DNA from 4 places in the Enterocloster citroniae genome. Region 3 is predicted to be linked to each of the others. Evidence: riboswitches for the same ligand, from Rfam matches in the RefSeq annotation. Region 3 holds a riboswitch; each other region holds the start of a gene.
What was found. Region 3 has a riboswitch for thiamine pyrophosphate ahead of thiS (sulfur carrier protein ThiS). Riboswitches for the same ligand answer to the same signal wherever they lie in the genome.

Region 1 (7,768 bases), on a different contig from region 3:
TCCTTGTTTCATATTCCCCAAGAGATCTTTTTTGTTTTCCAGGGCATCTTTTCATGCCTGTTTTTCCTTGTGCTCCTCATCTTTTTTCAGGGCAGTCTGCTGAAAAAGGCATTTCTTTATGTTTCAGCATGGCTGTTCGCCGTGCTTTCCACATCCCTGAACGAATTTGCAGCCTGGGTGCTGGGCAGCCGTGTTCCCTTGTCCTACGGCCAGATCTGTGTTCTGGTATCCCTTGTTTCCGCGGCCGGCTTCTGCCTGTTTGTGCGGTTCTGGCTGAGAGATGCGGTGGACCGCCTTTTTTCACAGCTTTCCACCCGTTCCTGTTCCCTGCTTCTCACCTATCCCTGCGTTTCCCTTGTGGTGCTTGCCATTGGGACAAACAGCATTTTCTCCCCTCGTTCCCTGGCATCCCGGGGGATCCAGGATATCCTGTTCTTTATGGCCCTCTGTGCCATGATCCTGATCCTCTATGTGATGATCCTGGGAAATACCCTGGAGATCACATGCCGAAGGAAAACGGAGGAGGAACTGCAGTTTGCAAGGCAGCTGATCGGAAAGCAGAGGGAGCACTATAACCAGACCCTTGATTATATTGAGCAGGTGCGTATCATTAAGCATGATTTCCGGCACCATATCCACGCCCTGCAGAACATGGAAAAGGAGGAGCAGGACAGGTACCTTAAAAACCTCAAGGAGGAACTGGACCGGACGGCCCAGATGGTATTCTGCCAGAATCAGGCAGTTAACGGACTGCTTCAGGAATATGCAGCCAGAGCACGCCAGGAGGATATCACCTTTGAGGCCAGGGCCGACCTGTCGGCGCACGTGCCCGTGGATGACCTGACGCTGTGCATTGTTATCGGAAACCTGCTGGAAAATGCCTTTGAAGCCTGCAGGCGCATCAGCGGAGCACGTTTTATACGGGTCCAGGCCCGGTGGATGGATGACCATCTGATGATGATGGTGGAAAATTCCTATAACGGACAGATCACACAGAGAGGGGGAAAGATCCTTTCCAGCAAAAAGGACGGAGGTCTGGGCATGCTCAGTATCCGGAGGATCCTGAACCATCCCGGGGATGAGTTTGATGTGGATTATGACGGCACAACCTTTACAGCCATGGTGAAGATCGTGGACCGGGCCATGGCGGAGTAAGGCGTGCCCAGGGGAAGAATGGAAAAATGGATTGCATTTTTCCCAAAAAGAGTTATAATGAGTATTGTTAATACAGACAACGGGGAGCTCACTTAAGTGGGCTGAGAGTAAGCTGTTCATGCTTAGACCCATTACCTGATTTGGATAATGCCAACGTAGGGACCATAGGAGATCATATGCCGGCGGTGCACCTGTTTTGGTGCACCGCCGTTTTTGTGCGGAATGGGCCAGGTGTGGAATGGGCCATACGCGGAATCGGCAATATGTGTCATCGGTGGATATTATCACTCGGTAAAAGGGAATCAGCCCAATGGGCACCCAGGCGGCAGGCTGGGGGCACCACCTTCTGTCGCCTAAGAAAATTAATGCGAAAAGGAGAATAACTATGTACACAGCATTAACAATCGCAGGAAGTGATTCCAGCGGAGGCGCCGGCATCCAGGCGGATTTAAAGACAATGACCGCTCATGGGGTATATGGAATGAGCGCGATCACTGCTCTGACTGCACAGAATACCACCGGCGTAACAGGGATTATGGAAGTGACACCTGAATTTTTGGGTGAGCAGCTGGATGATATCTTTACAGATATCTTTCCGGACGCAGTCAAGATCGGGATGGTTTCCTCATCGCGGCTGATCGAGGTGATCGCAGATAAGCTGTCCGCCTATCATGGGGTAAATATCGTGGTGGATCCGGTCATGGTGGCCACCAGCGGTTCCAGGCTTATAGATGAAGCAGCGGTCCAGGTACTGAAAGAACGGCTGATTCCCATGGCAGACCTTTTGACACCGAATGTCCCGGAGGCGGAAATCCTGTCAGGGATCAGGATCAATTCCCAGGAGGATATGGAAGAGGCGGCCCGGATCATTGGGGAGAACTGCGGATGTGCCGTGCTGTGCAAAGGCGGACACCAGCACAATGATGCCAATGACCTTTTATACAGAAACGGGGAGCTGCGCTGGTTTATGGGAAAACGGATCCAGAACCCTAATACCCACGGCACGGGCTGTACCCTTTCCAGCGCCATTGCCTCCAACCTGGCCAAGGGAATGGAGATGGATATGGCAGTGGAAAAGGCTAAGGCGTACCTCTCCGGGGCGCTTGGAGCCATGCTGGACCTTGGCAGGGGCAGCGGTCCCATGAACCATGCGTTTGCCATTAAAGGCGAATATTAGGGAGGGCGGGAATATGAGTGAAAAAAGAACTTCTGTGTTCAGCAACGGGCTGATCTGGTTTGGGGCAGGCGTGTCCATTGCAGAGATACTGACAGGCACTTACCTGGCTCCACTGGGATTTGAAAAAGGCATAGCCGCCATTCTTCTGGGTCATGTGATCGGCTGCGTGCTGCTGTTTTTGGCCGGACTCATTGGGGGTTATACCAGGAAAAGTTCCATGGAAACCGTTAAAATGAGTTTCGGTGAGCGGGGAAGCCTGCTGTTTTGCGCCCTGAATGTGCTGCAGCTGGTGGGCTGGACCTCCATTATGATCTATGATGGGGCGCTGGCAGCGGGAGGCATTTTCCCGGCAGGGAAGTGGATCTGGTGCCTGGTGATCGGAGGATTGATCCTGGTGTGGATCCTGATCGGCATCCAGAATCTGGGGAAGATCAATACCCTGGCTATGGGAGCCCTCTTTATCCTTACCCTGATCCTGTGCCGCGTGATCTTCACAGGCTACGGGGCAGCGGAAGCAGTTTCAGGGGAGGCCATGAGCTTTGGAGCAGCAGTGGAGCTGTCCGTGGCAATGCCTCTTTCCTGGTTCCCGCTGATCAGCGATTATACCAGGGAGGCAGAGCGTCCGTTTGCAGCAACAGCGGCAAGCGCAGCGGTGTACGGCGTTGTGAGCATTTTTATGTATGTCATAGGAATGGGGGCTGCCATTTATACAGGCGAGTACGACATTTCCATCATTATGGTAAAGGCCGGCCTGGGACTGACGGGCCTGCTCATCATTGTACTTTCCACAGTGACAACCACCTTCCTGGACGCGTATTCCGCGGGGGTATCCAGTGTGTCCATTTCCCAAAAGATCAAGGAAAAGTGGGCGGCTGTGGCTGTTACGGTCATAGGTACCGCGGCGGCCATGATGTTTCCCATGGATAATATCACCAATTTTCTGTATCTGATCGGTTCCGTGTTCGCTCCCATGATCGCCATCCAGATCATGGATTACTTTTTCATAAAACAGGATCACAAAAGGGAATCCTTTTGCATTTCCAATCTGGTCATATGGTTTGCGGGGTTTGTGATCTACCGAATCCTTATGCATGTGGATACGCCTGTGGGCAGCACGCTCCCCGACATGGCGGCTACCATGGGCCTGTGCCTGGTATATTACCGTGTGACGGCAGGCCATAAAACCAACACCCAAAATGTGATAAAAGTGTGATAATTTTATAAAATACTTTACTGGACTGTTCATGGATGTTACAATATGCTCTGGCAGTTTAAAACCAGGGCGTATGGGCTGCGGCACAGTGCATGCAGTTTACATATGCGCCCAATTAACCGGGGGCCCGGGAACAAAGGGCGGAAGATCCCGGATGAATGAGGAGTGTTTATTATGAAAAAATGGATATGTGCAGGTGCGGCAGCCCTGCTGGCAGTTTCCATGCTGTCCGGCTGCAGCGGCAGATCAGGCAGTTCATCTGCCCAGGCTCAGACCACCCAGGCCCAGACTGAAAGCCAGACAGAATCCGCAAAGGCGGAGGAGACAAGCGGCAATGCAGAAACAGGCAGCGCAGCAAATGGCAGTGAAGCAGGGGTAAAGGAAAGCGAAGCAACCGGCGGTCCGTCCGCTGAGGAATTGGAGGCAGCGGCCGGAACCCATCATGTGAAGATCACTGTAAAAGATTACGGCACCATTGACGTGGCGCTGGACGGGGACAATGCCCCCATAACGGTTGCCAATTTCCTGAAGCTGGCAAAGGATGGATTTTATGACGGGCTCACCTTTCACAGGATCATGAGCGGTTTCATGATCCAGGGCGGAGACCCCTTGGGCACAGGCATGGGCGGTTCCGATGAGGAGATCAAGGGCGAGTTTGCAAGCAATGGTGTGGAAAATCCGCTGTCCCACACAAGGGGAGCCATCTCCATGGCCCGTTCCCAGATCAAGGACAGCGCCAGCTCACAGTTTTTTATCGTGCATGAGGACAGCACATTCCTGGATGGGGAATATGCATGTTTCGGATATGTGACAGAGGGCATGGAGGTTGTGGACGCCATCTGCAAAGATATCCAGCCAGTGGACAACAACGGCACGGTCCCTAAAGAAAACCAGCCAGTGATCCAGAGCATCGAAGTAATAGATTAAGAAGTTTCGTAAACATTCAGCCAGCCGGAATAAAAACGCAGCCGCCGGGGACCCCATCGATTGAATCAATGGAGTTTCCCGGGGCCTGGGGCTTAATTTCGGCTGGCTTTTTATTCAAACCGCCGCCGTATCCGCCGCACCATTCCCATTCTTCTAATCAATGGATGCACCCCGCCCGCCCCTTCGCGTAATTCCCAATTTATGAAGAATTCTTACATTTTTATTTTAACGGTTGAAATTCTCCCAAAAGGTTGTTATGTTAAGTAGGCAGCCTGACCTTTTTATGGCAGGGCTGGAAAAGAAGTGAAGATTGGGGCTAATTATTTATGCGCATTGTAAAAAAAGGAAGAACAATTGGGAAAATGCTTTTGACGGTCATGACAGCCGCGGCTTTTACGGCCTCATTAGCAGTGACATCATTGGCTGACCAGAACGCGGATACCACCAGGTTCGTACCCGGCACAAAGGTAAACGGTGTGGGGATCGGCGGACTTACAACAGATGAGGCAAAAACCAGGATAGAAGGTTTTTATGACGGTGAATATACCCTGACCATAAAGGAACGGGGGGACAAAGAGGAACGTATTAAGGGAACGGACATAGGATATAAGGTGACGGTGCCGGAAGGTCTCCAGGCTATTCTGGATGCCCAGAACGCCTCGGGGCGCAACTCGGGACCGTCCACGGACAACTCCCATACCATGACCATGACCGCGGCCTACAGCGAGGAGGCTTTGACAGCCAAGATCAGATCCCTGGCCCTTATAAGCGGTTCTAATATCACAGTCACCGCGGATGCACGTGTGTCATCCTATGAAGAGGGACAGCCATTTACCATTATACCGGCAGTACAGGGGAATAATGTGGACGAGGCTAAAACAGAAGCCCTGATCAAAGAAGCGGTAAAGGCAGGGCGGACATCCGTGGATATAGATGGGGCCGGCTGTTATTACCAGGTGAATGTGCGGGAGGACAGCGAGGAACTGAAGGCCCTGTGTGATACCATGAACAGGTATAGGACAGCAACTGTCAATTATGTGTTCGGCGATGTTAAGGAACCCCTGACCGGGGAGATGATATGCAGCTGGATTACAGGCAGCCAGGGCACCACAGCGGTGCTGGACCAGGAAAAGGTGGTTGCGTTTGTGGCCGGACTGGCTGCAAAGTATGATACGGCCGGAACTGCCAGGACCTTCCACACTGCGGGGGGAAAGGATGTAGAGATCACCGGCCCCTATGGATGGAAGCTGGATGTGGCGGGGGAGAGCGCAGCCCTTACCCAGCTCATACAGGCAGGACTGGCCGAGGGAGAACAGGACCGGGAGCCGGTGTATGCAGCCACAGCTGCCAGCCGCACTGCGCCGGACTGGGGGAGTACCTATGTGGAGATTGACCTCACCGGACAGCATGTGTACATGTTCCAGGAGGGCAGCCTTGTATGGGAAGCTCCCTGTGTAACTGGAAATATCGCTAAGAACTACGACACGCCTGCGGGCATTTACAGTCTGACTTACAAAGAAAAGGACCGGATCCTGCGTGGAGCAAAAAAGGCGGATGGAAGCTACGAATATGAGAGCCATGTGGATTACTGGATGCCGTTTAACGGAGGGATCGGCCTGCACGATGCGACCTGGAGAAGCAAGTTCGGGGGATCCATCTATCAGACCAGCGGCAGCCACGGCTGCATCAACCTGCCGCCGGACAAGGCAGCGGTTCTCTATGATCTGGTTTACAAAGGGATGCCGGTGCTCTGCTATGAGTGAGCATAGGCCGCGCCGGTGACCAAAAAGTATGGGAGACTGGGAAATGGGTGAGATCATCCGTTTCCCAGCCTCCCTTTTTTGTCCTTTTTCCGTAATAAGGACAGTCTGCTCCCCGCGGCTGACTGGAAGTGAAATCCAATTGTCTAAAATGTATGTCCTGGAGTGAGAATTTTGGTTTATTTTCTACTTGCAAAATAGATGCAAACAGAGTAAATTTATTCAGATGATAATCAGATGATGATTTAGAAGCAGAGAGGATACATAGTATGGCCAAGAGTGCGACAAAGGATATGACAGAAGGCTCGCTCGTAAAACTGATACTGGGGTTTTTCATCCCTATGCTGTGCGGGCTTTTGTTCCAGCAGCTTTACAACATGGCTGACACCATTATCGTGGGAAAGTTTCTTGGGGTAAAGGCATTGGCGGCAGTGGGCTCCACAGGCTCCATCAATTTTATGATCATCGGCTTCTGCCTGGGGGTGTGCAGCGGATTTGCCATTCCTGTGGCCCAGAAGTTTGGTGAAAAGAATATGAAGGCCCTGCGGCGTTTTGTGGCAAACGGCGGCTGGCTGGCCGCGGCATTCGCAGTGGTAATGACAACAACGGTCTGTCTCTTCTGCCGGGATATCCTGGAACTGATGCAGACGCCTGAGGATATTATCGAAGGGGCCTACAGCTATATTTTTGTGATCTTTCTGGGAATACCGGCCACCTACCTGTACAACCTCCTGTCCTGTACCCTGCGTTCCCTGGGGGACAGCACCACGCCCCTCTTGTTCCTGGTGTTTTCTTCCGTGGTCAATGTGGCGCTGGATCTGTTCACCATTCTGGTGTTGGACATGGGAGTGGCGGGAGCAGGGTGGGCCACCATAACTGCCCAGGCTGTGTCAGGACTCCTCTGCCTGTTTTATATGAAGAAGAAATACACCATCCTGAAGATGAATGAGGATGAATGGAAGCCGGACCGCCACTACATGAAGATCCTGTGCAACATGGGGATACCTATGGGACTCCAGTATTCCATTACAGCCATTGGAAGCGTGGTTTTGCAGACCGCGGTGAATTCCCTTGGCTCCATGGCAGTGGCTGCGGTAACTGCGGGAAGTAAGATCAGTATGTTCTTCTGCTGCCCCTTTGATGCGCTGGGTTCCACTATGGCAACTTACGGAGGCCAGAATGTGGGGGCACGCAAACTGGACCGGATCGATCAGGGGTTAAAGGCAGGATCCATGATAGGCTGTGTTTATGCCGTGATCGCTTTTGGGGTTTTGTTTTTCTTCGGCGACTTGATCGCACTGATGTTTGTTGATCCGGGAGAGACGGAGATACTGAGAAATACCAAATGGTTTTTAATTGCCAACAGCGTATTTTACATACCTCTTCTGTATGTGAACACGGTCCGGTTTATGATACAGGGACTGGGATTTTCCAGACTGGCCATTCTGGCCGGGGTGTGCGAGATGGCGGCCAGGACTTTTGTGGGCTTCTGCCTTGTACCGGTATTTGGGTACATGGCCGTGTGCATCGCCAATC
Region 2 (7,768 bases), on a different contig from region 3:
GGTTTGTGTTCAACTCATTTTTGGTTGCGGGCCTTATCACCCTGGGACAGATCATATCCTGCTCCCTGGCGGCATTTTCATTTTCCTTTCTGGAGTTTAAGGGAAAGGAGATCCTGTTCATGCTGGTAATGGCCACCATGATGATACCCGGGGAAGCCACCATTATATCCAATTACCTGACGGTAAGCAGTTTTAACTGGCTGGATTCCTACCAGGTGCTGATTGTGCCCTATCTTACATCGGCCATGGGCATTTTCCTGTTCCGCCAGTTTTATAAGTCATTTCCCATATCACTGTACGAGTCTGCCAGGATAGACGGGTGCACCAATCTGCGCTTTATATTCAGGATCCTGCTGCCTCTTACAAAGTCGGCCATTGGGGCCATGGCAGTATACACGTTTATCAATGCCTGGAATATGTATATGTGGCCCCTGCTGGTCACCGGATCCAATGAAATGCGCACGGTACAGATCGGTATCAGCATGCTGAACAATGAGGACGCCCAGTCCATTACACTGATGATCGCAGGGGTTGTACTGGTCATCATACCGTCCATTGCCATTTTCATTGCAGGTCAGAAGCAGCTGATCAGAGGAATGTTTTCAGGGGCGGTTAAGGGTTAGGTATGTTATGCAGTTATTGAAGCATGCCTCCGCAACACGCCGGAGGCTGCATATAAAATTATTAGAATCGGAGGAATGATTGATCATGAAAAAAACATGGATGGTATCAGCAACAGCAGGGGTTCTGGCCGCCGCCTTATTATGCGGCTGCGGTGCACCGGCTGCAACGGCAGGCAGTGGGGGAAGCCAGGCAGGAGGACAGTCAGTGGAAGGACAGCCATCAGAAGGACAGTCAGCAGCACAGCCAGCGGCACAGAACACCCAGGGGGCAGCTGGCCAGGCCGGGGGAAAGAAAGCCGCAGAGGGGACTGCCATCACGTTCTGGCATTCCATGGGCGGTGTGAATGGGGAAGCGCTGGATTATCTTGTGAGTCAGTTTAATGAAAAAAATGAGCTGGGCATCAAGGTGGAAGCCCAGTACCAGGGAGAGTATGATGATGCCATCAACAAGCTGAAAAGCGCTCAGATCGGCAACATGGGAGCTGATCTGGTGCAGATTTATGATATCGGCACACGGTTTATGATCGATTCGGGCTGGGTCATCCCCATGCAGGAGCTGATTGATGGGGATGGCTGGGATAAATCAGTGATTGAACCCAATATTGCCGCGTATTATACTGTAGATGAGAAGCTGTATTCCATGCCCTTTAATTCTTCCACGCCCCTTCTCTACTACAATAAGGACATGTTTGAAAAGGCCGGGATATCAAAGGTTCCGGAAAGCCTTGGGGAGATTGCGGACGCAGCGGACGCCCTGGTGCAAAAGGGCGGTGCAGGGGAACCGATCTCCCTGGGGATTTACGGATGGTTTTTTGAGCAGTTCACCTGCAAACAGGGGCTTAGCTATGTGAATAACGGCAATGGAAGGCAGGGTGCTGCCACTGCGGTGGAATTTGACCAAAATGGAGCTGCTGTCAATACGTTGACCGTGTGGAAGGACCTGTACGATAAGGGATATGCGCCCATCGTGGGGAGGGGAGGCGATTCCGGGCTGGCTGATTTCAGTTCGGGAAAATCCGCAATGACGTTGGGGTCCACGGCTTCCCTCAAGCAGATCCTGGAGGATGTAAACGGCAAGTTTGAAGTCGGTACCGCCTATTTTCCAAAGGTAAATCCTGAGGACAAGGGCGGCGTCTCCATCGGAGGAGCTTCCCTGTGGGCGCTGAACAATGAGGATGAGGCGAAAAAAGCTGCCACATGGGAGTTTGTGAAATACCTTGTATCCCCTGAGAGCCAGGCGTACTGGAACGCCCAGACCGGATATTTCCCGGTGACCACGGCTGCCCATGAGGAACCTGTATTTAAGGAGAACCTGGAGAAATATCCCCAGTTTGGAACCGCCATTGACCAGCTTCACGATTCCACTCCGGAATCCGCAGGTGCGCTTATAAGCGTATTCCCTGAGGCCAGACAGGTGGTGGAGACAGAGATTGAGAACATGCTGAACAACCATATCAGTCCCCAGGATACGGCTGCCAATATGGCAAAGCAGATCAACAAGGCAATTGAGGAATATAATCTGCTAAATGAGTGATAATAGTTGTATTGTGACGCGGTCACATGGATGAAAGGGGTTTGGAAATATGAAAACACAGGTTTGGGCCCACAGGGGCGCATCCGCCTATGCGCCGGAAAACACATTGGAGGCATTTTCGCTGGCAGCAGAGCAGGGGGCGGACGGGGTGGAGCTGGATGTGCAGCTGACCCGGGACCATCAGCTGGTAGTAGCCCATGATGAGACCATAGACAGGGTGAGTGACGGATTTGGTTATATTAAGGATCACACCCTGAGCCAGCTGAAAAAACTGCATTTTAACAAACTGTTTCCGGAGTACCGCCAAGCTTCCATCCCTACCTTAAGGGAGGTCTATGAACTTTTAAAACCCACGGGGCTGGTCATCAATGTGGAACTGAAAACAGGGATCGTCCGGTATGAAGGGATTGAAGAAGAGGCGCTTTCACTGGCCGCTGAGATGGGGATGAAGGACAGGATCATTTACTCCTCCTTCTACCATCCAAGCCTTGTTAGGCTCAGGGAATTGGACCCCTCTGTATATACCGGCCTGCTGTATTCGGACGGCTGGCTGGACGTGGCCTCCTATGGAAGGAACAGGGTCCATGTAAATGCCCTCCACCCTGCCTTGTACCATATGCAGGATAAGGATCTGGTCCCCGCTGCCATGGCCTGGGAGTTAGGGCTCCATGTGTGGACCGTCAATGAAGAACCCCATATGGAAATGCTGGTAAAACAGGGCATAGAGGCCATTATTACAAATAAACCCGATTTGTGCCGGTCCGTGGTTGACCGGATGGGGTGAAAGGATTGGTTGAATGGTAAAATTAGTGGCAGTTGATATGGACGGCACTCTGCTGGGCCCGGATGGGCATATATCCGTGCGCAATGCCCATGTGATCCGGTGTATGCAAAATGCAGGCGTAGAGCTGTTGGTATGTACGGGCAGAAGCTATGCGGATGCCCTGCTGCCTTTGGAGGAAGCCGGGCTGAAGGCAGCGGTCGTATGCATGAACGGGGCATCTGTCTATGACTGGAAAGGACGGCTGATCCATAAACAGGAGCTTGCCCGGTCCCAGGTGGAACATATACTGGAATGCTGCCGGAACGAGGATGTTATCTTTGATTTTATGACAGACAGGGGGAGCTGCACCATTGCCGGTGAGGAGGAGTTCAGGGAATGTTTTGAGCGCGATATCCTTCTTCCCATGGCGGAATACTCCTATGAGAATATAAGACGGAGATTTACGCTGATACCGCCCGGTGAACTGCTTTGCAGGGGATTGGAGTTCTATAAGATATCCGTGATCCATGAATCCCGCCAGGTTCTGGAACAGGTAAAGGAGCGGCTTAAGGCAGTGGAAGATCTGGCAGTGGCCTCATCCTTTATCACCAACCTGGAACTGACCCATATTGAGGCCCAGAAGGGCAAGGCCCTGGCCGCCTATGCATCCATGAAGAATATACGGCTGGACCAGGTCATGGCCATAGGTGACAGTGAAAACGACTATTCCATGCTTTCCATGAATCTGAAATATACGGTTGCTATGGGAAATGCCATGGAACGCATAAAAAATACAGCCAAATGCCAGACCCGTACCAATGCACAGGACGGGGTGGCCTATGCTATTGAGAATCTGGTCCTGTACAAGGAGGCCGGCAGGGCGTGACGGAACATGAGCAAAATTGACCCAATGCATTGACAAAGCAAATAACCAGTGCTATGCTTATTGACAACAGGGAGCTTGTAAAGCAGGCTGAGAGGAAGTAATCGAACTTCGACCTATTGTACCTGATTTGGGTAATGCCAACGTAGGGAAATATGCGCCGGTTAATTGATTGTATATCATGGTTCATATCCCACGGGGTATGGGCCTTTTGTTTTTCATATCCAGAAGCGGTCAGAATATCCAGGATCGAGTACACCATAAGATAATGGAGGAAATAAGTATGAAAATGAGTGTTAAAAAGTTGGCGGTAAGCGCCATGCTGGTGGCTTTGGCAGTGTCACTGTCCAGTTTTGCGATCCCTATCGGAGCGTCCAAATGTTTTCCCATCCAGCACCTGGCAAATGTGGTTGCAGGCGTGTTCCTCGGCCCGGGGTACGGTGTGGCCATGGCATTCTGCACCTCGCTGATACGCAACCTTATGGGCACGGGAAGCCTTTTGGCATTTCCGGGAAGCATGATAGGAGCCCTGATCTGCGGCCTGGCGTACCGGTATTCCGGTAAACTGATGCTGGCCTATGCGGGAGAAGTTTTTGGCACCGGTATCGTGGGCGGTATCCTGTGCTACCCCGTGGCAACCATGGTCATGGGCAAAGAAGCAGCCATATTCGCCTATGTGATGCCGTTTCTGATGAGCACGCTGTGCGGCACTGTGATCGCGGCATTTTTAATCGGGGTGCTGTGCAAGTCCGGGGCATTTAAATATATGAAGCATTTGCTGGATACGGATATCCAGCCGTCTAAGGCAGTGGGAAAATAAATACCGGTGGAGATACGGACACCGGTGGAGAAACAGATAACGGTGAGGATACAGACACCAGTGAGGAAATGGATACAGCGTCATGATACATAGAGAATGGATAAAAGAGATCAGAAATACCGCCCCGCGGATCCACTGCATTACCAATTATGTGACAGCCGGGGATGTGGCTAATATGATACTGGCTGTGGGCGGTTCGCCGATCATGGCTCAGGGGATCAGGGAGGTGGAGGACGTAACCACCATCTGTCAGGGGCTTGTGCTGAACATGGGGACCCTGGAGGAAGAACGGGTGGATGCCATGATCCTGGCCGGAAAAAGGGCGGCGTCACTGGGGCATCCCATTATCCTGGATCCCGTGGGTGTTACCGCATCCGGGTTTCGCCGGGCATCTGCTTTAAGGATCTTAAGGCAGGTGCCTGTATGCGTCATCAGAGGAAATGCATCCGAGATCTGTGCACTGGACCAGGCGTTTGGGGGAATGGACCGCGGAAATGTATGCGGTGTGGATTCCTGTACAGATTCCGTCATGGACGGACAGGTCTCATCAGCCCTGTCCCTGGGACGCCGCACCGGCGCAGTGGTTGTAATGACCGGAAGCGTGGATGTTGTGGCCGGTCAGCACCAGGTGGTGACTGTAAGGAACGGACATCCCTGGATGGCGCGTATCACGGGGAGCGGGTGCATGCTGGACGGCGTCATGGGCGCGTTCTGTGCCGTGGCGGCCAGGTATGAGGACAAGGGCCCGGCTGAGGGCGGAGACCCGGTTGAGGATGGAGGCCCGGCCGAGGGAGGAACAATCGGCAGAAATGGCGGGGATGCGTATGTGCAGGCCGCCGTAGCCGCACTGTGCGCCCATGGGATCTGTGGGGAACTGGCAGCTGAAAAGGCCATGGAAAGCGGTGGCGGAACCGGTACCTTCAGGATGTATCTGATGGATTATATGAGCATTTTAACGGATGAAATGCTGGAAGGAGGCAAACGGATTGAGATTTCATAAAGACCAGCTTTTGATATATGCGGTGACGGACAGGGCATGGACAGGGGGCAGGAGCCTCTGCGGGCAGGTGGAGGAAGCGCTTAAGGGCGGTGCCACCATGGTCCAGTTTAGGGAGAAAAGTCTGGAAAAGAAGAACTTTGACCAGATACTGGGAGAAGCAAAGGCACTGAGGGAGTTGACGCAGAGGTATCACGTTCCCCTGATCATAGATGACAACATGGATCTGGCAGAGGCATGCAATGCGGACGGGCTCCATGTGGGGCAGGATGATATGGATGCCCAAGCAGCAAGAAGGATCCTGGGCCCTGACCGAATTCTGGGAGTCACGGCAAAGACCGTGGAGCAGGCACTGAGAGCCCAGGCACAGGGGGCTGATTATTTGGGAAGCGGTGCTGTTTTCGGCACCACCACCAAGGCGGACGCACGTCCCATGACCATGGAGACCCTGCGTGAGATTTGTGATAGTGTGGATATTCCGGTGGTTGCCATCGGAGGCATCAACCTGGGGAATATCGGACAGCTGTCAGGCAGCCATGTGGCAGGAGCAGCCATTGTTTCAGGGATCTTTGCGGCTGAGGATATCTGCGGGACAACCCAATGCCTGGTGGAGGAAATGAAAAAAAGTTTGAATTTATTTCCAAAAACAGTTGACAATTCAAAATGATGTGATTATAATAAGTTCAACATTCAACAAAACATAAAAAACTGTTGAGCAGGAGTAAGTAAGATCATAATTCCAGGCGCAGAGAGCTTCCGGCCGGTGTAAGGGAGCATTGGATTAGAATCTGAATGGACCTGCGAGGGCAGCTGGAAACCGGAAGCGTTTACGCTGATGGGAGTATGGGCTGACGGGTATCCCACCGTTAACAGGGAGGACGCATGATGGTGCGTTACAGAGCGGGCGTATTTTATTTTTGTTCAATAACACAGCATCAGGTTAATTTTAACTTGATGCTTTTTATTTTTCCTTTTCACAGGAATGGAACGGAAACAACGTCAACCAGGGTGGTACCGCAGAAGTATTAAAAGCTTTTGTCCCTGCCGATTGAATCGGCTGGGGATGGAGGCTTTTTTTGTGTACAGAACACGGCGTCCAGTTTATGCAGCCACATTAAAAACAGTAAACCCACATGATCATTTACCCGGAAAGGAGCCACACATGATAATCCCAACCTGCGAAGAAATTTTAAAACTTGCTCCCAAATACGACATTATTCCAATCTGCCGCGAAGTATACGCGGATGTGATAACCCCCATCACCCTGCTCCGCCGTATCGCCAGGCAGAGCAAACGGTTCTTTCTTCTGGAAAGCATTGAGGGAGGAGAAAAATGGGGGCGCTATTCCTTTCTGGGATATGATCCCGTTATGCGCGTGACCTGTAAAAGCGGATCCGTGACCATTGAGAGCAGCTTAAGGGAGATACCGTCCCGGACCCTGGCCTCGGATCAGCCCCTTCAGGTCATCAGGGAGATCCTCTCCCGGTTTAAGTCCCCCAGCCTGGAAGGCCAGCCTCCTTTTACCGGCGGGTTTGTGGGATATTTTGCATATGCCATGGTGGAATATGCAGAGCCGGTCCTCCATATTTCCAGGGGGAGCGCCAATGATCTCGACTTAATGCTGTTTGACAAGGTTATTGCCTACGACCACTTAAAGCAAAAGATAGAAATCGTTGTAAACATGAGAACGGGCAGAACAGCAGATCCCGATCCCCGCCCCAGGGAGACCCAGTATCTGGAATATCTGATGAAGGAGTATGGAAGGGTCTGCGGGGAAATTGAAACCATAACATCCCTGATCAACCAGTCCAGTCCGTTGGAAAAGATGACATCCCCGGATAAACCGGTATTTACCTGCAATGTGTCCAAGGAAACGTTCTGCCGCACGGTGGAAAAGACAAAGGAGTATATTCTGGACGGAGACATTTTCCAGGCAGTCATATCCAGACAGTTCACAAGTCCCTATAAGGGCAGCCTGCTGGGGGCCTACCGGGTTCTGAGAACCACCAACCCGTCACCCTACATGGTCTACATGAACATTGATAATGATGAGATCATCAGCACCTCACCGGAGACGCTGATCCGGCTGAAGGACGGACGCCTCACCACCTTCCCGGTGGCAGGTTCCAGACCCAGGGGAGCCACACC
Region 3 (7,768 bases):
TCTTTGAGGAGTCGGGAGTTTTGGCGCAGGAGTGGCTTGACATGCTGGAGATCGCGGCCATTGCCACGGTGGGGGATGTGATGAAGCTCCAGGGGGAAAACCGTATCATTGTAAAGGAAGGCCTGCGCTGTCTGGGCCATACCTCCAATCTGGGGCTGAAGAAACTGATCGAAAAGAATAATCTGGTACCGGGCTCCATTACTGCCTATCATATCGGGTTTGTGATCGGCCCCTGCCTGAATGCCAGCGGACGCCTTCAGACAGCTAAGATCGCATTGTCCCTGCTGCTCTGCGAGGATGAGGAGGAAGCCGACCGCATGGCCATGGAGTTAAAGGAACTCAATGACCAGAGAAAGGATATGACCCAGGCCGGGATTGACCAGGCCGCAGCCATGGTGGAGGAACGGTATGGGGATGATAAGGTCCTGGTAGTGTTCCTGCCCGACTGCCATGAATCACTGGCCGGGATCGTGGCGGGAAGGCTCAGGGAGAGATATAACAAGCCCTCCTTTGTGCTGACCCGGGCAGAGGGCTGCGCCAAAGGCTCCGGGCGTTCCATAGAGGCCTACCACATGTTCCATGCCCTGGTGGAGGTGAAGGACCTGCTGCTGAAGTTTGGGGGCCATCCCATGGCAGCGGGGTTTTCCCTGGAGGAAAAGGACGTGGACGAGTTCCGGAGACGCCTGAATGAGAATGCCAGGGAGCGTTTGACGGAGGAGGACTTTATCCCCAGGGTGTGGATCGATGTTGCAATGCCCTTTGAATACATAACGGAGCCGTTTGTCAGGGAACTGGAACTTTTGGAGCCATATGGGCAGGGGAATGAGAAGCCGCAGTTTGCCCAGAAAAGCATGGTGATCCGCAGTGCCCATGTGATGGGGCGAAACCGGAATGTGGTACGGCTGAGTCTGGTCAATGAGCGGGGAGTATCCATGGACGGCGTGGTATTTACAGATGGGGACCTGTTCATGGAGGAGAAGGGAAACAGCCGCCTCATGGATGTGATCTATTATCCAGGCATTAATGAATACAATGGGAACAGGAACCTGCAGATCGTGGTAAAGGACTGGAAGTTCCATTGATGACAGCGCTTTAAAGCGCCATCATCCCCGACATGATACATCCGCCAACGGCCCCACATGACATGACTTCCCGGATCTGGGCCGCCTCCAGGCGGATGCCTCCTATGGCATAGACCGGTATGGAAACGGTTTGGCATATCTCCCTTAAAAAAGCAGTTCCCCGCGGGGGCAGTCCCTTTTTACAGTCAGTGGCATAGATGTGGCCGGCTGTCAGATAGGTGGCTCCCAGGGACTGGGCCTCCAGGGCCTCATTGGCGGCATGGACCGATACACCGATGGTGGTGAATCCGTCCAGCTGTTTTTTTTCGGCCGCCTCCCTTAATTTCCACAGCGGCAGATGGATTCCATCAGCACCCAGAATGTGGGCGGCCTCTGTAAAGGTGTGGAGGATGCAGGGAACCTGATAGGATGCACACAGTTTTAAGACCTCCCGTGCCATGGATTCATAGTCTGCCTCATCCATGTCCTTTTCCCTCAGGACCAGGGCTGCCGGATGAAAACAGCATATCCGGCGGACCTGGTCCATAAATGGCCGGGTGCAGAGACTGCGGTTGGATACGGCCATGATGCGGTCCCTTATTTCCTTTGGTATTGTTTGTTCTTGTATATTACACATAGATATAATCACTCATCACCGGCTGGAGATTCCTGCTCAGCAGGTCGCGGAACACCTGATCCACGCTGCGGTTGTCGGAAATCTCAAACTGGCTGTCTCCTTCCTCTTCTATTTCCTCTGAATGTCCTCCGATCCCGGTGCTTACCCCGGCAGATACCTTGGTGGCCGCAATGGATGCCAGATGATCCCTGACCCTGGCGCATTCCCTGGTGGACACGGTGATGCTGGCCCAAGGCATAAGGAGACGGTAAGCTGTGACCACCTGAAGAAGCTGTGTCTCATGGACATCCATGGGATTGATCTTGTCATTGTTGATAATGGGTCTGAGGCGCGGGCAGGAAAACGCGATCTCCCCGTGGGGATATTTCTTTTGAAGCAGCCAGGCGTGGCATCCGGTTGCAAATGCGTCCTTGCGGAAGTCCGACAGTCCTAAAAGGGCTCCCAGACCCACGCCCCTCATTCCGCCCTTCAGTGCGCGTTCCTGGGCATTGAGGCGGTACGGAAAACAGCGCTTGTGGCCGGACAGGTGCAGGGTCTCATATTTGTCCGGGTTATAGGTCTCCTGGAATATGGTTACGTAATCCACTCCGCAGCTGTGCAGGTAAGCGTACTCATCAGAGTTCAGGGGATAGATCTCCAGGCCGATCACCTTAAAATACCTGCGGGCGATCTTACAGGCTTCTCCAATATAAGAGACAGTGGACTTTGCCCGGCTTTCACCGGTAAGGATCAGGATCTCCTTCAGCCCTGTGCGGGCAATGGATTTCATTTCCTCCTCGATCTGTTCCGGTTCAAGCTGTGCACGCCTTATCTTGTTCTTGCAGTTGAAGCCGCAGTAAATACAGTAGTTTTCACAATAATTCGCAATATAGATAGGGGTAAACATGTAGATGGAGTTGCCGAAATGTTTTCTGGTTTCTACCTGGGCAGCCTTTGCAATGTCTTCCAGCAGAGGCTGTGCGGAAGGGGAGAGCAGGGCGGCGAAGTCCTCCAGGGTGCGTGTTTCATGGGCCAGGGCTGCTTTGACATCCGCGGCCGTGTACGCTGACGGATCATAGGCGTTCATAAGGGACAGGACCTGCCTGCCGATTTGTGAATCCAGTACCTCCATATCGGGAAGATAGGCCATGTGGTCAGTGCGTTCCTTTTTCAGGTCCTGGCTGATCTGGGGGTTCAGGATACTTTCATTCATGGGTTCATTGTTCTTTTCATTTTGAGACATGGTGTCACCTCTTTTTATCATAGGGTTTGTGGTTAGTCGTGGAGAAATCCGGTCAGGGGGGAGGAGGCACTGGCTTCCTTGTCCAGTGTCCTTCCAAGACCTGCCAGGTATGCCTGCCTTCCGGCTTCAATGGCCAGCTTAAATGCCCCGGCCATTGCCGGTACGCTGCCTGCTGTTGCGATGGCTGTGTTGGCCATGATGGCGGCGGCGCCCATTTCCATGGCCTCACAGGCCTGTGAGGGGCGTCCGATCCCCGCGTCAACAATAATGGGAAGATCTATTTCATTGATAAGGATCTGAATGAATTCCCTGGTGCACAGTCCCCGGTTGGTTCCGATGGGAGCGGCCAAAGGCATGATGCAGGCGGCTCCTGCACTGGCCAGATCCCTGGCCGTGTTCAGGTCCGGGTACATGTAGGGCATGACCACAAAGCCTTCCTTGGCAAGGATTTCCGTGGCTTTGATGGTTTCTGTGTTGTCGGGCAGCAGATATTTTGCATCGCGTATCACCTCTATTTTTACAAAATCCCCGCACCCGGCCTCCCTGGAGAGACGGGCGATCCGGACGGCCTCCTGTGCGTTCCTGGCGCCGGAGGTGTTGGGAAGGAGGGTGACGTGGCTGGGTATGTAGTCCAGGATATTGGCGATGCCGCCTTCATTTGCCCGCCGCAGGGCAAGGGTGATGATCTGGGCTTCTGCCTGTTTTACGGCTGCCTGGATCAGATCCAGGGAATACTTTCCCGATCCCAGAATAAAACGTGAGGTAAAGGTGTGGCCTCCGATGATAAGAGGGTCGCTGCAGGAGCTTAGGGCTGTCTGCTCCGTGTTTTGTTGTTCCATTTTTGTTTGTTCCATCTTTGTCTGCTCTCTTTCTTTTTGTTCCATGTTTCAATTCTCCTTTGCTTTTAAACTGTGCAGCGGCTGTCTCTCAGACGGTCTCCTCTCCAAGGATCAGCCGTGTGATCATATTGGCCTGGTGGGCGGCGCAGAGCATGACCCTGGGCGCCATAAGGCCGTTTCCCGGCCCGGGAAGGGAGGTGCCGTCTCCGCACACATAAAAATGCCTCCCGGCTCTTTTGGTACAGATACTGTTGCCGCTCCCGAAACCCGCCATTCCGGACGCGGATACCAGGAACTTGTCCGGAAACTGTTCCAGGATCCCATTGGCCAGCATGGCTTTTGCCTCAGGGCGGTCAAAGGCTTCGCATATGATGGTCTCATGTTCAAACAGGGACTGGATGTTGGATTCAGTGACCCTGACACAATGGGTATATATATCCAGGAAAGGATTGATCTCCTTTAATTCATGGGCCAGCGCAAGGGTTTTGTACATGCCCAGGTGGCGCGCCGTATATTGCTGGCGGTTCAGGTTGGTTATGTCCACAACATCAAAATCAATGAGATGCAGGTGGCCCACGCCGATCCTGGCCAGTGCAAACGCCACATTAGAGCCCAGGCCTCCCAGCCCTGCCACAGCCACCCGGGCATGGTCCAGTTTTTCCTGGACCTGGGCCGTGTGCCGTTCGGTCAGGGCACGGTGAAGCTGCTCTTTGTTTAAGACAGTGTCCATATTCAGCCTCCTCCTACAAAACTTACGATCTCCAGTACATCATCATCCCCAAGCCGGGTAGTGCCATAGCTTCCTTTGGGCAATATGGAACCTCCAAATTCCACTGCAATCCTGTCCAGACGGTATCCCTGTTCCAGCAGATACTCCTCTACTGTGACCGGCTGTGACAGCTGCGTTTGCCTGCCATTGATCATGGGCATTTGTTACACCTCCTTTTCCGGCAGTGGGCGCTGGGAAGCTCCTGGCGGCAGGAAAGCTTCCGGCGTACATTGCAGAATAAAAAAATGTTCACAAAGCAATACACCCGCGGTGGTGCACCCCTTCATGAACATAGATTCACTCTGTCTGCCTGTATTTAATTGTGGATTGCGGACCGGATCTGGTCCCGTATGGTGGAGAGAACAACAAAATACGGGAATACCAAAGTATTCCCGCTAAGAAGTTTCATGATCGGTCCCTACGTTGGCATTATCCAAATCAGGTTCATGGGTCGAAGTTTAAAACTTCCTCTCAGCCTATTCATAAGCTCCCCGTTTTTTACAAAATCCAGTATAGGACACGGGAGCGGGTTTGTCAATACTGTTTTTAAAAACAGGGGGAGGGGAATTGGATACCTCATTTGGATACATCTGTATGAATCCATTGTTTGTTAAAATTGGATAAGTAGATATGTAGATAAATCATATTGACAAATTTTGACGAATTTTGTATAATAAGTTAATTTACATTGTCATTGTAATTCGGTATGGTCTTACATATTGCATGGTATATGCGGGTTAATACATACATATAAAAGCAAAATCACCAAGACATGCGCCTTTTGGGAGGGCGCAGGGGTGGCTGCGTGCTGCAGGAAGCCTGTACCGGACCCTTACAAGACAAAAAGAGGAAAGTATGGAGGAACACGAATGGGAAAGTATATTGGGAAAAGACTGCTGACTTCAGTGGTCATTCTGTTCGGTGTGTCGGTGATTGTTTTCTTCCTGGTCATGAGCATCCCCGGCGACCCTTATTCCGGCATGTACTCGCCGGATATCCCACCTGAACAGATCGCAGCAAAATTGGAGGAGCTGGGTGCCAATGACCCCTGGCCCGTACAATATGTAAAGTGGCTGGGCCGTGTGGTGACAGGTGACTTTGGTTATTCTATCTGGTACAAGACCCCCGTCATCGGCATCATCCTGGACAGACTGGGAAACACCGCGCTGCTGGCATGTGCAGCCATTGCACTGAGTACCCTGTTGGGTATTACTGTTGGTATTTATTCGGCAAGGCATAAAAAGGGAATCGTGGATAATACCTCGTCCATCCTGGCTTTTGCAGCCATTTCCATTCCCAGCTTCTTCTTCGGCATGGTGCTGATCAAGATCTTCGGCGTCAACTTAAAGCTGCTGCCGATTTCCGGAATGGTTACGGTATCGGCCAATCCTGTCACAGGCCCGGCCTATGTCCTGGATGTGGCCAAGCATATGATATTGCCTACCATTGTCCTGGGTCTGATGAATGCGGCTACCATGATGCGCTATACCCGTGCCAGTATGGTGGATATCCAGTCCATGGACTACATACGAACTGCCCGTGCCAAGGGCCTGCCTGAGCGCAAGGTCATCTATAAGCACGGTCTGAAAAACGCCCTGAGCCAGATCATCACGATCCTCAGCCAGCAGATTCCCAGTCTGCTGTCCGGTTCTCTTTTGACAGAGACGGTGTTTCTGTGGCCCGGCGTTGGCCGTTTGAACTTTGAAGCTGTTAACCACCGCGATTACCCGCTGATCATGGGCATCGTGCTGATTTTGGCCAGTTTTACGCTGATTGCCAACCTGATCGCCGATATCTCTTATGCTCTCATTGATCCCCGGGTTCTGCACGAGGAGAAAGGATGAGGATGATGGAAATAAAAAAAGAAAAGATCCAGACTCCTTTCCAAGAAAGTCTGAAGAAAATTTTATCCAACAAGCTGTGTTTGGTCAGTCTGATCGTGCTGGTGATCCTGATCTTGTTTTCTATCTTTGGCCCCATGTTCACAGGATATGAATCTGATTCCATTGACCTGCTGAATATGCTTACCGGCCCCAGCGATACGCATTTGCTGGGCACGGATGAATTAGGCAGGGATATGTTCACCCGTCTGGCTGAAGGAGGCCGTGTATCCATCAGCGTGGGCTTGATCGCAACGCTTTTTAAGCTGTGTATCGGTGTGCTGCTGGGCTGTATTGCAGGTCTGTACGGCGGGATTGTGGAAAGTGTCATTATGCGTATCGTGGATATTATTATGTGCTTCCCCTTTTTTGTCATTGCCCTGTGCATCGCTGCCATCACCGGTCCCAGCTTCCATAACACGATTTTTATCATTGGTATTCTGGGCTGGCCCGGTGTGTGCCGTATCGTGCGCAGTCAGGTGCTGAGCCTGAAAAATGTTGAGTATGTGGATGCAGCCCGCTCCCTGGGCTTAAACCAGATGGAGATCATCTTCCGTCACATCCTGCCCAATGCCAGCGGTCCTATTATCGTCTATACCACCCTGAGCGTGGCTAACGCCATCCTGATGGAGGCGTCCTTAAGTTTCCTGGGTCTGGGTATCGCTATGCCACAGTCCAGTTGGGGCACGATCCTGTCCACTGCCCAGAACATGCAGATCCTTCAGGACTGCTGGTGGATGTGGATTCCCGCAGGTATCCTGGTCCTGAGCACCGTTCTGGCTATCAACTTCCTGGGTGACGGCCTGTCCGAGATCCTGGATCCTAAGAAAAAAGGAAGGGGTGCTGACTAATGGCGGAACATGATATATTCTTTCAATTAAAAGATCTTTGGATCAAGTTTGGCCCCGCGGGCAAAAGCTATCCTGTTGTCAAGGGGATCAACCTGAATATCGAGCGCGGCAAGGTGCTGGGGCTGGTGGGTGAGTCAGGCTGCGGCAAGAGCGTCACCATGCTTTCCTCCATGGGCCTTTTGCCCAAAAATAACTGCGAAGTCACCGGCAATGTCCTCTTTGATGGACAGGAGCTGAACGGACTGCCTGACAAGGAATTCCAGAAGATCCGCGGAAAGCGTATCTCCATGGTGTTCCAGGAGCCTATGACCAGCCTTAACCCTGTGTTCACCGTGGGCCAGCAGCTCAGCGAAGTGCTGGAACAGCACCTGAACATGACCGGACAGGCCAACAAGGCCAAGTGCCTGGAACTTTTGAACCTGGTATCGATCCCTGATCCTGCCAGTGTATATGACTATTACCCGTTTAAGCTCTCCGGCGGCATGCGCCAGCGTGTGATGATCGCTATG
Region 4 (7,768 bases), on a different contig from region 3:
TCATGTAATAGAAATTGTTAAAATCATTTACCCCGATATAGGAGGGAAGTCCGGCCAGTCCCCATGCCATGGTATATGTTTTTACCTGCATAAGGCCTGCAAACAGTCCTCCCAGACCTCCGCCGAATATAACGGCCAGGAACGGACGGCGGTATTTTACAAACACACCGAACACGGCCGGCTCTGTGCAGCCTAAGATCGCGGAAAAGCTGACCGTACCAAACAGTTCTTTCTGTTTTGGATCCTTTGCCCGGAGGAAGTATCCGAACATGGCGCCGCCCACAGCAATATCGGAAATGGTGCAGGCTGCCAGGAACAGGGGGTCATAACCCATTTCAGCCAGGAATGCCATGACCACGGGCATGATAAAGTTTCCGGCTCCCATCATGATCAGGAACGGCTGGATGGCCGCATAGAAGGCCACCACACTCCAGTTGCCCAGCGTATTGGCCAGGAAGGTGCATACAAAGCTGATCCCCTCCCCGATCCAGGTCCCGATAGGGCCAAAAAACATTAGGGTAACAGGGAGGGTGATCACCAGGGTCAGTACCGGGATCAGAAAATACTGCAGCAGATTAGGGATGACCTTTTTCAGAAACGCCTGCACATATCCCATAAACCATACGGCCAGCAGGATGGGAATAAAGGAACTGGAATAGGTAATGGCAGGAAGGGGGATTCCAAACACACTGAGCCCTTCCACCCCGTTAATGGAGGAGGACAGCAGGGTTGCCGCCAATGCCACGGCCAGATACGGGCTGGCGTTCAGACGCTTGGCACATGCCATGGCCATAAAAATGGGGAGGAAAAAGAACACGGCTCCCCTGATGGAATCCAGCACAATATAGGTTGGACTGTCCGCTGATACCAGCCCTGTCAGGGCTACCAGGGACAGCAGTCCTGCCAGCATGCCCGCTGCGATAATGGGCTCCAGCAAAGGTGTCATGGATTCCGACACCAGGTCCAGGGCCGCCTTAAAGGGATTCTTCTTTCCTTTGGGCTGCGGATCCCCGATCTCACTGCCAAGTCCCAGCATGGCGGTCAGCTCCTCGTGTACCTCCGATACCTGGGTTCCGATGATGATCTGATATGCCACATCATTGGATACCACGTCAATCACCCCATCCAAAGCCTTGATCTCATCTGTTTTCGCCAGGCTCCGGTCCTTCAGTGTAAAACGAAGCCTTGTCATGCAGTGCACCACTGCGCTGATATTATTTTTTCCGCCCACTAAGCGGATGATCGATTCATTTAATGCCTGATATTTCATGGCTTTTACTCCTTTTTTTCATTTCTGTCCGCGACCCTGTGTATATGCAGGATCAGATATGTTTCCTCATCAATTGTAAGTTCCATTTTAAAACTGTCTTTAATGTACGCCCTGATCTTCACCGCACACTCATAGGCTCTTGGGTACAGGACCCTCACCTGGGAATTCAACGCCTTGTCATTGTCCTCAAATACCTGTCCGGTCTGAAGCCGCTGGATAAAATACTGCAGATGGGTAATGAGCCGCATATAATTCACTGACGACTCGTCCAGGCGCAGGCTGTAATGGTATTGTATGATGGACAGGATATCTTTTAACACCTGCATGGCCTCTATGGTCTCCTTCAGATCGTGTCCCTCTGACTGGAGATTGACAAAATGAAGGGCAATGGAAACCGCCTCATCCTCAGGAAATCCCACGTCAAAGCGCTGGTTCATCAGATTCAGGGCATGCAGGCCGATCTGGAAATGTTTCGGGTAGAATTTCTTCACCTCCCATGTCAGGGGGCTGCGGATAAACTGCCCTTTTCCCGCCCTTTTCAGGGCAAAGTCAATATGGTCCAATAAAGTCAGATATAAATAATCATTTGCCTTCTGCCCCAGCAGGGTCTCGCCAAAAGCAATGACATTGTTGGCAATGTTCAGATACTCTTCATCTGTATTGGCAAGCAGGTAACTGAAATGCTCCAGCATATCATTGGAATCCAAAACATATGTTTTTTCGATTTCCTCTTCCCCTATCGACTGGCCAGCCTTTTTTCTGAATGATATGCCCTTGGAGTAGACGATCAGCTCACTGCCCCCTTTTTTTACCACTGCAACATTGTTATTTAAAATCTGACTTATCTTCACAATAGATCCTCCTTTCCAGAAAAAAAAACTCAAACTACACGGAAAATAAAAATTTTCAGTGTAATCTGAGTTCTGCCTGCATACCAGTAACATACTCACTTCGTGACTCCCTAGTCACATAAGTTTTCTTTTCTAAGTTTTTCTCTGGTTTTAATTCTATATAATAATTCCTGCAATGTCAAGTCCTTTTTCTTATGTAAAATGATCATCATTCATCAAATATACTGACAATCTCCCCATTGAGTATCCGGTTCATATTCTTAACCGCACAAAAGTTGCCGCACATAGAGCATGTATCTTCCTTTTCCGGTTTTGCGGATTCCCTGTAGCTCCTGGCCTTTTCAGGATCCAGGGACAATTCAAACATCCGCTCCCAGTCCAGATTCTTGCGGGCAGTGCTCATCTCATGATCCCACTGGGCAGCTCCCTTGATCCCCTTTGCAATATCCGCCGCATGGGCCGCGATCCTGGATGCAATGATTCCCTCCTTTACATCATTTACATCCGGCAGCCTCAAGTGCTCTGCCGGAGTCACATAGCAGAGAAAGGATGCGCCGCTGGCCGCTGCCAGGGCTCCCCCAATGGCTGCTGTTATATGGTCATATCCAGGGGCAATATCTGTTACCAGGGGGCCCAGTACATAGAACGGCGCTCCCTTGCAGATGGTCTGCTGTATCTTCATATTGGCCTCGATCTGGTTTAACGGCATATGTCCCGGTCCTTCGATTATAATCTGAACATTCTTATCCCACGCCCTCTGCGTAAGCTCACCCAGCGTTACCAGTTCCTCTATCTGTGAAATGTCCGAGGCATCAGCGATACATCCCGGACGGCAGGCATCTCCCAGGCTCAGGGTCACATCATATTCCTGGCAGATATCCAGTATCTCGTCAAAATGCTCATAAAAGGGATTCTCCTGTCCGGTCATCTCCATCCATGCAAAGATGATGGAACCTCCCCTGGACACGATATTAGTCAGACGCTTTGCCTTCTTAAACCGACCTGCCGTTCTCCTGTTGATCCCAATATGGATGGTCTGGAAATCCACGCCGTCCTCCGCATGCATTTTTACAATATCGATCCATTCCCGGGATGTGATATCCTTTAAGGGCTTATGGTAATATACCACCGCATCATAGATGGGAACCGTGCCGATCATGGCCGGGCATTCCCTGGTCAGTTTCTTCCTGAAGGTACGGGTATCCCCAAAAGAACTGAGATCCATAATAGACTCTGCCCCCATCCGCACTGCGTCATTTACCTTTTCCAGTTCCATGTTGAGATCCATGCAGTCCCTGGATGTGCCCAGATTAACATTGATCTTTGTTTTCAGCATGGAGCCGATCCCATTTGCCTCCAGGCATTGGTGGCGTTTATTGGCGGGAATGGCCACTTTGCCTTCCGCCACCAGCTTCATCAGCTCTGCAATATCAAACTTCTCCTTTTCAGCCACCTTTTTTAATTCCTTTGTCAGGATGCCCCTTCTGGCTGCATCCATCTGCGTTGTGTAGTTCATGATTCTCCTCCTTATTTTCTTTTGTGGAAAATAAAAATGGCCCGCTCCGTTAAGGAATGGGCCATGAATCACTCATGCTGTACAGCAACCTCGCATATTCCGCGCGATTCCTGTATGTTCCATATTTCCCTACGTTGGCATTATCCAAATCAGGTATAATAGGTCGAAGTTCGATTACTTCCTCTCAGCCTGCGCTACAAGCTCCCTGTTGTAATTGTATCGGACGTGTACATTGGATACCGGGTCCAAATTTATATATCCTTTACCAGTTTATTCGGTAATTCCCTATCTGTCAACCCCTTTTTTCACACCTCAGGCTTCAGATTCACCCGTGTTTCTCCGGGAGGGCAGACGGTGCTTATCCCCCCATGCACACATCATATCCAGAATGGGGATCAGTGACCTTCCCCGCTCTGTCAGGCTGTATTCCACTTTCGGCGGGATCTGGGGATACTCCTCCCTGTGTACCAGCTGGTCGCTCTCCAGTTCCTTCAGGGTGACGCTCAGTGTCTTATATGATATCTCACCAATATACTTTTTCATCTCATTAAAGCGCACCACACCAAATTCCATTAAAGTGTAGAGGATCGTCATCTTATATTTTCCATTGATCAGAGACAGGGTATAGCTGAAACCAGTGTCTCCCAGACATGCCTGGGATATACGGCATTTTTCCATTTCACACTCTCCTCTAGGTAAGTATATAACTTTTAGTTTAGTATCTAACTTTAAAGTTAGTATCTCACCTGAATGTTCGTACTTGCTTTTTATAATGGTACTGTTAAAATTATAATATGTTGTAATGGAAAAGTCAATGGACCATAAGGCAGATGATTCCAGTATTAACACTAAAAAGGAGATTTATGAATACAGTACAATCTAAAAAGCACACCACGACACAGGCGGACATGCACGACACACAAAGCAGACAATACACGGTTTCAGGAAATACGGCTCTTTCTAAGGAATGGGAACTGAATATTCCCAGCATCATCCATACCAGTCCTTTGGAATTCAGGAAACTGACCATACATGACCGCACCTGGGCTGCTCCCATTCTGGCAGCGGAAGACAGTCTGGCATCCGATGGATGCTTTGGGACCTTCTTTCTTTGGGGCAGCGCATATGGAATGACGGCAGCCAGGATCGACAACAGGATGATCCCAAAGTATAGCACAAAGGAGGGGCTGTTCTTTTCCTTTCCAGCGGGCAGCGGTCCCCTCAAACCGGCAATCCTTCAGATGAAACGGTTGTCAGAACAGCAGGGACAGCCCCTTTTGATCAGGGGCATGACCGAAGAGCAGAAAAACCGCCTGGAAAAAGAGTTCCCGGCCCAGTTCACCTTTGAGGAGGTTCGCAGCAGTGCGGATTATATTTACGAAGCAGAAGTCCTTGCAGGGCTGGGCGGCAAAAAACTGCACAATAAGCGCAACCACTGCAACCGGTTTGAACAGGAGTGCCCGGACTGGCGCTTTGAACAGCTCGGCAAAGAACATGCCAAATCCTGCCTTGATCTGCTAAACAGCTGGGAAGAAGATCACAGTGGGCAGGAAGGCGGTATGGCCGAGGCGGAAAAAGAAGCCATTCTGACAGCCTTTAAGCATTACGACCAGCTGGGGCTGGAAGGCGGCGTCATCTATGGCGGGGACCGTCTGCTGGCATTTACACTGGGGGAGCCTGTTGGCAGGAACGGGTTTGATGTAAGGTTTGAAAAAGCCGACATCTCAGTCCACGGCACATACCAGATGATCAACCGGGAATTTGTCCGCCATCTTCTTAAGACCCATCCGGGGCTTCGCTATATCAACCGGGAAGAAGATATGGGCATGGAAAACCTGAGAAAGGCAAAGGAGTCCTATTATCCGGCCTTTATGCTGAATAAATATGCGGCCCGCTGGTAATCAGCGGACCGCCCTCCGGGGCCCATTGAACCAACTGCGCCCTTTGCCAGCCCGTTTGATCATCATGAACGCCGTTTGAAATCATGTGTATAAGATCCCCTTGTCCACTGAGGGTAGCATCTGAATATAGATACGTCAAGATTAAAATTCCTGTCTTATAAAAAGGGACTTATAAAAAAGGGACATCAGACATGATATCCCTTTTTTGCCGCCCACCGAAACATTCCCTGGGGCAGTTCAAACACAAATACAATCCCCAGCACAATGGCAACCGCCACCTTCACCGCCTCATATCCCGTATATACGGCCAGGCGGAGCTGTTCTGTCACCAGATAGTACGCGGTCCAGTAAATACCTGCCCCGGGCACCAGAGGGAAGATGCCTGATACAAGGAAAATGGTAACCGGACACCTGTTTCGCACAGCGGCGGACCTGGACAGGAAAATCACCACCACCGTGGCAATAAAGGATGCCCCCGCCGGTCCGCAGCCGCCGGATGTTGTCAGCACATATACGGCCCATCCGGCTCCTCCAATGGCCCCGCACCATGGGTAGAATACCCTTGGGACTCCAAACAGAAGAGAAAACGCCACCGTCCCCACCATGGCAACACAAATCTGCAGTATCATAGCAGCGTACCCCCCTTCAGCCATCCGATCACGGTGAATCCCACGCCCACACCTATGGCAATGCAGAAAAACACCAAAAGGGCGTCCAGCATACGGACCGATCCTGATATATAATCACCATTGGCAATATCCCTGATGGCATTGGTAAAGGGCACTCCGGGTATCAGCGGCATGATGGAGCCGATCACCATATAGTTGAGATGCTGCCCCACCCCCAGAAGATACATGGCGCTGCACAGGATGGTGACCAGTGCCCCGCCGCTGATATTTGCCACGATCTTGGACAGATGAGGGCCGCTGACATACAGCACATACAGATACAGGGCCAGCCCTGCTAAAAGTGCAACAGTGCTGTCCCAGGGACTCCCTCCAAACAGATAGCAGAATGCGGCACTTCCGCAGCCGGATGCCATCACCTGCATAAGCCGGGTCTTACCCGGCATTCTTTTTATATCCTCCAGCCTTTCCCCCACTTCTTTTATGGTATATCTTCCTTCCTCTATCTCTCTGGAAAGCTGGTTTACAGCCGCCACACGGTCCAGATGGGTTCCGCTGACCGGAATGTGCTCCACCTTTGCAAAAAACGACTCGTTCCTGTCCCCTACCGTTGTAAATATACCATTGGAAAGCACAAATGCATTTCCGGAACGGACACCATAATAGTTGCAGATCCGGTCCATGGTTTCTTCCACCCGGGAGATCTCGGCTCCATTTTCCAGCAGCAGATGACCTGCCTGAAGCGACACCTCCATGACTTCCTTTTCCCTGTTCTCCTCCACTTCCCCACTTTCCTCCTAATAATCCCACCGGTGAAAATCCTGAATCAGGATGCCGGACGTTCCTATCTGTTCTTTTGTGTATTCCGAAAGATCCATATGCTCTGCAAGCCTTCGGTCCACAATGGCAAAGGGTATGGTCTTAGGGACCTTCCCCTGCTCTATGGCTGTAAGCCCCACACTGGCATCATCTGCTTCAAGGCCTGTCTGAATAGCCTTTACCGGATCAAATTTCCAGATTTCCCCTGCACATTCGACCACATCCTGTACCCTGTCACCTATAAAGGAACAGGATCCTTCCGCTTTCAGCATTTCACTTTCAGGGATGATGATTTCAAAACTGAACTGTCCGTCTTCCGGATAACGGTTCATCCAAAATCCCCTGACATGGGAAAATCCCCTGTAATCAAACAAGATCTGCTTGTAATTATGAAGATATGTTTCCGTGAACCCCAGTTTAAAATCCTGCTCCAACAGCCTCTGGTTAAAGGCGGCTGTCTCCGCAAAGCTGTTATCCTCCGAATTCCAGTAACCGCTTTTAAATATAAGGCCGGCCTTTTCCAAAGCCGTATGAAAATCCATTACAAACAAGGGATAGAGGTCCTCTCTCTGAAACTGGATACTCAAATTAAAATATGCCGGCATGACCATACACCTCCCCGCTTAGCCAGCTGTATTATTCATGTCTCTTCAGTTCAAGCACGTCAGGTCTTGCATAATGCCCCCAGACATCAAATTCCATAGGGATGCACAACACAGCTTCCGTCCCGGCATACGGTTGGGGGAAGCTTTTGAATCTCATCCGGGTATGCAGCCGGCCAAAAA

Region 1: linked by a shared signal. The riboswitch ahead of thiD (bifunctional hydroxymethylpyrimidine kinase/phosphomethylpyrimidine kinase) and the one ahead of thiS (sulfur carrier protein ThiS) in region 3 are both predicted to bind thiamine pyrophosphate.
Region 2: linked by a shared signal. The riboswitch ahead of thiW (energy coupling factor transporter S component ThiW) and the one ahead of thiS (sulfur carrier protein ThiS) in region 3 are both predicted to bind thiamine pyrophosphate.
Region 4: linked by a shared signal. The riboswitch ahead of thiC (phosphomethylpyrimidine synthase ThiC) and the one ahead of thiS (sulfur carrier protein ThiS) in region 3 are both predicted to bind thiamine pyrophosphate.

What each region holds. Positions count from the first base shown of each region.
Region 1 is NZ_JBEPLZ010000016.1:77,853-85,620, forward strand. It holds gene ABID13_RS18925 (ATP-binding protein) at 1-1,155, shown strand, start outside; TPP riboswitch at 1,226-1,334, shown strand; gene thiD (bifunctional hydroxymethylpyrimidine kinase/phosphomethylpyrimidine kinase) at 1,541-2,332, shown strand; gene cytX (putative hydroxymethylpyrimidine transporter CytX) at 2,328-3,545, shown strand; gene ABID13_RS18940 (peptidylprolyl isomerase) at 3,720-4,472, shown strand; gene ABID13_RS18945 (L,D-transpeptidase family protein) at 4,835-6,235, shown strand; gene ABID13_RS18950 (MATE family efflux transporter) at 6,502-7,768, shown strand, end outside.
Region 2 is NZ_JBEPLZ010000006.1:68,589-76,356, reverse strand. It holds gene ABID13_RS09755 (carbohydrate ABC transporter permease) at 1-623, shown strand, start outside; gene ABID13_RS09750 (ABC transporter substrate-binding protein) at 709-2,157, shown strand; gene ABID13_RS09745 (glycerophosphodiester phosphodiesterase) at 2,207-2,941, shown strand; gene ABID13_RS09740 (Cof-type HAD-IIB family hydrolase) at 2,955-3,806, shown strand; TPP riboswitch at 3,864-3,973, shown strand; gene thiW (energy coupling factor transporter S component ThiW) at 4,087-4,623, shown strand; gene thiM (hydroxyethylthiazole kinase) at 4,706-5,623, shown strand; gene thiE (thiamine phosphate synthase) at 5,610-6,287, shown strand; gene ABID13_RS09720 (anthranilate synthase component I family protein) at 6,783-7,768, shown strand, end outside.
Region 3 is NZ_JBEPLZ010000011.1:76,801-84,568, forward strand. It holds gene recJ (single-stranded-DNA-specific exonuclease RecJ) at 1-1,082, shown strand, start outside; gene ABID13_RS15885 (thiamine phosphate synthase) at 1,093-1,698, opposite strand; gene thiH (2-iminoacetate synthase ThiH) at 1,691-2,920, opposite strand; gene ABID13_RS15895 (thiazole synthase) at 2,953-3,759, opposite strand; gene thiF (sulfur carrier protein ThiS adenylyltransferase ThiF) at 3,848-4,489, opposite strand; gene thiS (sulfur carrier protein ThiS) at 4,492-4,689, opposite strand; TPP riboswitch at 4,926-5,030, opposite strand; gene ABID13_RS15910 (ABC transporter permease) at 5,398-6,372, shown strand; gene opp4C (oligopeptide ABC transporter permease) at 6,375-7,259, shown strand; gene ABID13_RS15920 (ABC transporter ATP-binding protein) at 7,259-7,768, shown strand, end outside.
Region 4 is NZ_JBEPLZ010000003.1:131,460-139,227, reverse strand. It holds gene ABID13_RS04700 (beta-glucoside-specific PTS transporter subunit IIABC) at 1-1,270, opposite strand, end outside; gene licT (BglG family transcription antiterminator LicT) at 1,276-2,121, opposite strand; gene thiC (phosphomethylpyrimidine synthase ThiC) at 2,330-3,637, opposite strand; TPP riboswitch at 3,746-3,855, opposite strand; gene ABID13_RS04685 (winged helix-turn-helix transcriptional regulator) at 3,950-4,315, opposite strand; gene ABID13_RS04680 (DUF2156 domain-containing protein) at 4,501-5,538, shown strand; gene ABID13_RS04675 (threonine/serine exporter family protein) at 5,724-6,167, opposite strand; gene ABID13_RS04670 (threonine/serine exporter family protein) at 6,164-6,919, opposite strand; gene ABID13_RS04665 (hypothetical protein) at 6,962-7,588, opposite strand.